2 regions of the Streptomyces sp. NPDC057428 genome follow, and region 1 is predicted to be linked to the other one. Evidence: predicted binding sites of a transcription regulator. Region 1 holds the regulator's gene; the other holds the start of a gene.
What was found. The regulator HrcA, encoded in region 1, represses chaperone genes, less so after heat shock. The targets are predictions, from matches to a motif close to TTNGCACTCNGNNNNNCNGAGTGCNAA.

Region 2: a site for HrcA is predicted at 1,332-1,358, ahead of groL (chaperonin GroEL). Genes of this name have one in related genera too.

Annotation. Positions count from the first base shown of each region.
Region 1 is NZ_JBHVCT010000084.1:23,058-26,633, forward strand. It holds gene ACFU5K_RS25550 (nitronate monooxygenase) at 1-197, opposite strand, end outside; gene dnaJ (molecular chaperone DnaJ) at 321-1,460, opposite strand; gene hrcA (heat-inducible transcriptional repressor HrcA) at 1,461-2,477, opposite strand; gene ACFU5K_RS25565 (MBL fold metallo-hydrolase) at 2,643-3,365, shown strand; partial or broken gene ACFU5K_RS25570 (RNA-guided endonuclease TnpB family protein) at 3,401-3,576, opposite strand, start outside.
Region 2 is NZ_JBHVCT010000061.1:29,963-33,538, forward strand. It holds gene thrC (threonine synthase) at 1-234, shown strand, start outside; gene ACFU5K_RS22220 (MoaD/ThiS family protein) at 263-538, shown strand; gene ACFU5K_RS22225 (cold-shock protein) at 995-1,201, shown strand; gene groL (chaperonin GroEL) at 1,560-3,182, shown strand; gene ACFU5K_RS22235 (DinB family protein) at 3,337-3,576, shown strand, end outside.

The sequences.
Region 1 (3,576 bases):
CCGAAGGGCCGGGCGCTCGCCCTCCGCATCTCCCGGATCTCCTCGTACATCCCGTCCGCGGTCTTGTAGCCGGCGGCGAGGAAGCCGAGTCCTCCGGCCTCCGCCACGGCAGCCACCAGTCCGGGGCGTGACGTGCCGCCCGCCATGGGGGCCTGCACGATCGGGTACCGGCAGAGATCGGTCAGGGCCAAGGGCATGACCGCATCGTGCCATGTCCGGTGAACCGTGCCGAATCAGCCGTTCCACAGGGCGGACGGGCTGTCGTGGAAACACCGCACCGCCCGCCGGTGGGGAACCGGCGGGCGGCGCGGTGACAGGGCTCAGCGGCCGTTGAAGGCGTCCTTCAGGCGGGAGAAGAGTCCCTGCTGTCCTGGCTGGAACTGGCCGGTGGGCCGCTCCTCGCCACGCAGCTTGGACAGCTCCCGCAGGAGACGTTCCTGCTCGGGGTCCATCTTCGTCGGGGTCATGACCTCGACATGCACGATGAGGTCGCCGCGACCGCCGCCGCGCAGGTGCGTGATCCCGCGTCCGTGCAGCGGGACCGACTGGCCGGACTGGGTGCCCGGCCTGATGTCGATCTCCTCCATGCCGTCCAGCGTCTCCAGCGGCACCTGCGTGCCGAGCGCGGCCGCCGTCATCGGGATGGTGACCGTGCAGTGCAGGTCGTCGCCGCGCCGCTGGAACACCGGGTGCGCCAGCTCGTGGATCTCGACGTACAGATCGCCGGCCGGGCCGCCGCCGGGACCGACCTCGCCCTCGCCCGCGAGCTGGATCCGGGTGCCGTTGTCGACACCTGCCGGGATCTTCACGGTAAGCGTGCGCCGGGAGCGGATGCGGCCGTCTCCGGCGCACTCGGGGCAGGGGGTCGGCACGACCGTGCCGAAGCCCTGGCACTGCGGGCAGGGACGCGAGGTCATGACCTGGCCGAGGAAGGACCTGGTGACCTGGGAGACCTCGCCGCGGCCGCGGCACATGTCACACGTCTGCGCGGAGGTGCCGGGTGCGGCCCCTTCGCCACTGCAGGTGGTACAGACGACCGCCGTGTCGACCTGGAGGTCCTTGGTGGTCCCGAAGGCCGCCTCGGAGAGGTCGATCTCCAGCCGGATCATCGCGTCCTGGCCGCGGCGGGTGCGCGAACGGGGTCCGCGCTGCGAGGCCGTGCCGAAGAACGCGTCCATGATGTCGCTGAAGTTGCCGAAGCCGCCGGCTCCGAAGCCTCCCGCGCCGCCACCGCCGCCCGAGGCGGACAACGGGTCACCGCCGAGGTCGTAGACCTGCTTCTTCTGCGGGTCCGACAGCACCTCGTAAGCGGCGTTGATCTCCTTGAACCGCTCCTGGGTCTTCGGATCCGGGTTGACATCCGGGTGCAGCTCGCGGGCGAGCCTGCGGAATGCCTTCTTGATCTCGTCCTGAGATGCGTCGCGGCGCACGCCGAGTACGGCGTAGTAGTCCGTGGCCACTTACGACTCCGCCAGGATCTGTCCGACGTAACGTGCCACTGCGCGTACCGCTCCCATCGTTCCGGGGTAGTCCATGCGGGTCGGTCCGACCACGCCGAGTTTGGCGACTGCCTCGTCGCCCGAACCGTAGCCGACCGCGACGACGGACGTGGCGTTGAGGCCCTCGTGGGCGTTCTCGTGCCCGATCCGTACGGTCATGCCCGAATCCGTTGCCTCACCGAGCAGCTTCAGCAGGACGACCTGCTCCTCCAATGCCTCCAGCACCGGCCGGATCATCACAGGGAAATCGTGTCCGAAGCGGGTGAGGTTGGAGGTGCCGCCGATGATCAGCCGCTCCTCCGTTTCTTCGACCAGGGTCTCGAGGAGGACGGAGAGCACCGTCGACACGGTTCCCCGGTCCTCGCTCTCGAACGACTCCGGCAGATCCTGCACCAGCTGCGGGACGTCCGCGAACCGCCGCCCCACGACCCGGCTGTTGAGCCGGGCCCGCAGATCGGCCAGTGACGTGTCACCGAACGGTGCAGGACAGTCGATCATACGCTGTTCGACCCGGCCCGTGTCCGTGATCAGCACGAGCATCAGCCGGGCGGGAGCCAGGGACAGCAGTTCCACGTGCCGCACCGTCGAACGGGTCAGCGAGGGGTACTGCACGACGGCGACCTGTCTGGTCAGCTGCGCGAGCAGCCGCACCGTGCGGCCCACGACGTCGTCGAGGTCGACCGCGCCGTCGAGGAAGTTCTGGATGGCTCTGCGCTCCGGCGACGACAGGGGCTTGACGCCCGCGAGCCGGTCGACGAAGAGCCGGTAACCCTTGTCCGTGGGAATGCGTCCCGCACTGGTGTGCGGCTGGGCGATGAAGCCCTCGTCCTCCAGCACCGCCATGTCGTTACGGACCGTGGCCGGGGAGACCCCGAGGCTGTGCCGCTCCGTCAGCGCCTTGGAGCCGACCGGCTCCTCGGTGCCGACGTAGTCCTGGACGATGGCGCGCAGCACTTCGAGTCTGCGTTCACTGAGCACCGCGCACACCTCCAGCTGTTGTTCTACGGTGTCTGCCTGGCACTCTGTGCGTTCGAGTGCCAGCAATCCCCCGGTCAGTGTACGGGGGTGGGGTGGGCCCGGGGCAAGGCCGACCGGCCGGTCCGATCGTGGGACCGCGCAGGTCGATGCCGATAGCGTCGTCGTATGGACGCCTCTTGGGAAGAGTTCGGCTGGGAGCGGTTGGGCAACGGTATCGGGCGGCGGCGCCTGCCCGTCTGGGACGCGGCCGTCACCCTGGTGGCGGGGGCGGACGCCGTGCTGCTCCACGACACCGGTTCGACGCTCCGCGAGGGAGCGGAGGTGCGGGCCCAGGCGGAGGCCCTGCTGGGCCGGAGGGTGACGCATATCGCACTGAGCCATCCCCATTTCGATCATGTCCTGGGGACCGCCGCCTTCGCCGGTGCGGAGGTCTACGGCGCCGTCGGCACGGCGGAGCTGCTGGGGCGGGGCGCCGAGGAGCTGCGTGCGGACGCGGTGCGGCACGGGATGAGCGAGCGGGACGCGACGGCGGCCGCGGACGCGCTGGTGGCTCCGCGGCACCAGGTCAGCGGCGAGTGGACGCTGGACCTCGGCGGCGGCCTCCAGGTGCTGCTGGCCAACGTGGGTCCCGGCCACACCGGGCACGATCTCGCGGTGCTGGTGCCCGGCTCGCCGGTCGTGGTGCTCTGCGGGGATCTGGTCGAGGAGTCCGGCGAACCGCAGGCGGGCCGGGACGCCGTGCCCTCGCACTGGCCGGCGGCGATCGACCGGCTGCTGGAGCTGGGCGGCGAGGACGCGCTGTACGTGCCGGGGCACGGAGCGGTGGTGGACGCGGCGTTCGTACGGGCGCAGCGTGATCAACTGGCCGTCCGGTTCGGCGTGTCTTGACATCCTCCCCGGGCTGAAGCAGGGGGATTCCTGGCTCAGGCTGCCTCCGGGAGCGGCGCTCCCAGAGGGCTTCCACCATCAGCACCAGCCGGGTTGAGACCAGCCCGGACGAGCATCACGCGGGCGGAGTTGTTGTCCCTGGGGGACACGGCTCCGCACGCGGTGCACGCGTAGATACGTTCAGAAAGGGGGAGCGCGTGCTTGGTTCTCG
Region 2 (3,576 bases), on a different contig from region 1:
CTGCTGGCCCGCACCGAGGGCATCTTCGCGGAGACCGCCGGCGGTGTGACCGTCGGCGTCACGAAGAAGCTGATCGAGGCAGGCCTGCTGGACCCGGCCCTGACCACCGTCGTCCTGAACACCGGGGACGGACTGAAGACGCTGGACGCGGTCGCCCCCACGACCGGACTGTCGGCGACGATCCGGCCCAGCCTGGACGCGTTCCGCGACGCTGGCCTCGCCGCCGCCAACTGACCACCCGAGACCCGAGGAAGGCACCGACATGAGCGTCAAGGTCCGTATCCCCACCATCCTGCGCACCTACACGGGTGGTCAGGCCGAGGTCCCGGCCGAGGGGGCGATCCTCTCCGAGGTCATCGCGTCGCTGGAGCAGAACCATCCGGGCATCGGCGCCCGCGTCCTGGACGACCAGGGCAAGCTGCGCCGCTTCGTCAACGTGTACGTCAACGACGACGACGTGCGCTTCGAGGGCGGTCTGGACGCGGCGACGCCGGACGGCGCAGGCGTATCGATCATCCCGGCCGTCGCCGGAGGCTGATCCCCGTCGCGGCGCGCGGGCCGGGGAGACACCCCGGCCGGGCGCCCGCGCTGTGTGAACACGAAGGCCCCCTCCGCATCAGAAGCGGAGGGGGCCATTCTGCATGGTTGAGCGCGGTAGAGTTGGGGAAGTCCCCGCCGCTGCCCGTGCCGCCCGCATATGAGAATGCGCCCGGCCGTGACAAGAAGCAGCCAAAGTACGTGAACCTCCTGAGGCATAAGTCGCCTTTGTCAGGCCCGACTTGCCCTGGAATCTTGCCGATTCTCCCCATCCGGGCGTTCGCGCCTGCCCAGAATTCCCGTCCGATTGCCCTGTTGCAGAGGGCAGTTGGGCAGATACATTCGGCCGCGGTCGACGCGTTCCGGCGCACGCCACCCTCTCCTGTCGGAGGGTGAGTTCTGACCCGGGCCCGCGAAGTGCGGTCTCGTGCAAGGGCCAGTAATAGGGGAGTTAGGCATGGCTCAGGGCACCGTCAAGTGGTTCAACGCGGAGAAGGGGTACGGCTTCATCGCGGTCGACGGTGGTGCGGATGTTTTCGTCCACTACAGCGCGATCCAGATGGACGGGTACCGCACCCTCGAAGAGGGTCAGCGAGTTGAATTCGAGATCTCGCAGGGCCAGAAGGGGCCGCAGGCGGACATGGTCAAGCTCGCCGTCGGCTGAGCTCGGCGCGGTCGGCCAACGACACTACTCACGCACGCAGGGCCCGTTCCTCCGCAGGGGGACGGGCCCTGCGTGCGTCCGCGTGCGCCCCGGGCGGGGCCCGCTCCCCAGCGAGCCTCGGCCTCAGGCGCTTGCACTCGAGGGGGTCGAGTGCTAATCATTGGCGTTAGCACTCTCCAGGTGAGAGTGACAGAAACTTGGACCGGGCCGGTGAGGCCCGCAGGCTCAGCGGGGCAAGGAACCACTGAGCAGGCTGGCCGTCCGTCGCGGGCGCCTCCCGGTCCGGAGCAATCCTTCCCCAAGCTCTCAACTGCGTTCGAGCAGGGGAGACCCCATCAGTCCGGGAGGACCACTTCACATGGCCAAGATCATCGCGTTCGACGAGGAGGCACGGCGCGGTCTCGAGCGCGGGATGAACCAGCTCGCCGACGCCGTCAAGGTCACCCTCGGCCCCAAGGGCCGTAACGTCGTCCTCGAGAAGAAGTGGGGCGCGCCCACGATCACCAACGATGGTGTTTCCATCGCCAAGGAGATCGAGCTCGAGGACCCGTACGAGAAGATCGGTGCGGAGCTGGTCAAGGAGGTCGCCAAGAAGACGGACGACGTCGCCGGCGACGGTACGACCACCGCCACCGTTCTCGCCCAGGCGCTCGTCCGCGAGGGCCTGCGCAACGTCGCCGCGGGTGCCAACCCGATGGCTCTGAAGCGTGGCATCGAGAAGGCCGTCGAGGCCGTCTCCGCCGCACTTCTGGAGCAGGCGAAGGACGTGGAGACCAAGGAGCAGATCGCTTCGACGGCCTCCATCTCCGCTGCTGACACCGAGATCGGCGCCAAGATCGCCGAGGCTATGGACAAGGTCGGCAAGGAAGGCGTCATCACCGTCGAGGAGTCCCAGACCTTCGGTCTGGAGCTCGAGCTCACCGAGGGTATGCGCTTCGACAAGGGCTACATCTCGGCGTACTTCGCCACCGACATGGAGCGCATGGAGTCGTCGTTCGACGACCCGTACATCCTGATCGTCAACTCCAAGATCAGCAACGTGAAGGACCTCCTTCCGCTGCTCGAGAAGGTCATGCAGTCGGGCAAGCCCCTGCTGATCATCGCGGAGGACGTCGAGGGCGAGGCCCTGTCGACCCTGGTCGTCAACAAGATCCGTGGCACCTTCAAGTCCGTCGCCGTCAAGGCTCCGGGCTTCGGTGACCGCCGCAAGGCCATGCTCGGCGACATCGCCATCCTCACCGGTGGCACCGTCATCTCCGAGGAGGTCGGTCTCAAGCTGGAGAACGCCGGCCTGGACCTGCTCGGCAGCGCCCGCAAGGTCGTCATCACCAAGGACGAGACCACGATCGTCGACGGTGGCGGTGACAGCGACCAGGTTCAGGGTCGTGTCAAGCAGATCCGTGCCGAGATCGAGAACTCCGACTCGGACTACGACCGCGAGAAGCTCCAGGAGCGCCTCGCGAAGCTGGCCGGCGGCGTGGCCGTCATCAAGGCCGGCGCCGCCACCGAGGTGGAGCTCAAGGAGCGCAAGCACCGCATCGAGGACGCGGTGCGCAACGCCAAGGCCGCCGTCGAGGAGGGCATCGTCGCCGGTGGTGGCGTGGCTCTGCTCCAGGCCTCGGCCGTCTTCGAGAAGCTCGACCTCACGGGCGACGAGGCCACGGGCGCCAACGCCGTGAAGCTCGCGCTGGAGGCCCCGCTCAAGCAGATCGCCGTCAACGGTGGTCTCGAGGGTGGAGTCGTCGTCGAGAAGGTGCGCAACCTGCCGATCGGTCACGGCCTGAACGCCGCGACCGGCGAGTACGTCGACATGATCGCCGAGGGCATCATCGACCCGGCGAAGGTCACGCGCTCCGCCCTGCAGAACGCCGCGTCCATCGCCGCGCTCTTCCTCACCACCGAGGCCGTCATCGCCGACAAGCCGGAGAAGGCCTCTGCGGCCGCTCCGGGCGGCATGCCGGGCGGTGACATGGACTTCTGATCCTCGGATCAGCAGCTCCAGCGGTACCCGCAGTATCCGTACGACGCCGGCCCCCGGGATTCGTCCCGGGGGCCGGCGTCGTACGTGCCGCCTGCCGCCCCGTCCCGGAGCCGGATACTGGGCACTTCTGTCCCCTCGTGAAGGAGTGCGACCGGTGACCACCGACGTGCGTAAAGGGCCGCCCGCCGTGGGCGGGGAGCGCGAGACGCTGCGGGCCTTTCTCGACTACCACCGCGCCACCCTCGCCATAAAGTGCGAAGGGCTGGACGACGAGCAGTTGCGGCAGCGGTCGATGCCTCCCTCGACGCTCTCGCTGCTGGGACTGGTGCGGCACATGGCCGAAGTGCAACGGGCCTGGTTCCGCCGCGTGTTCGACGACAACGACGCTCCGATG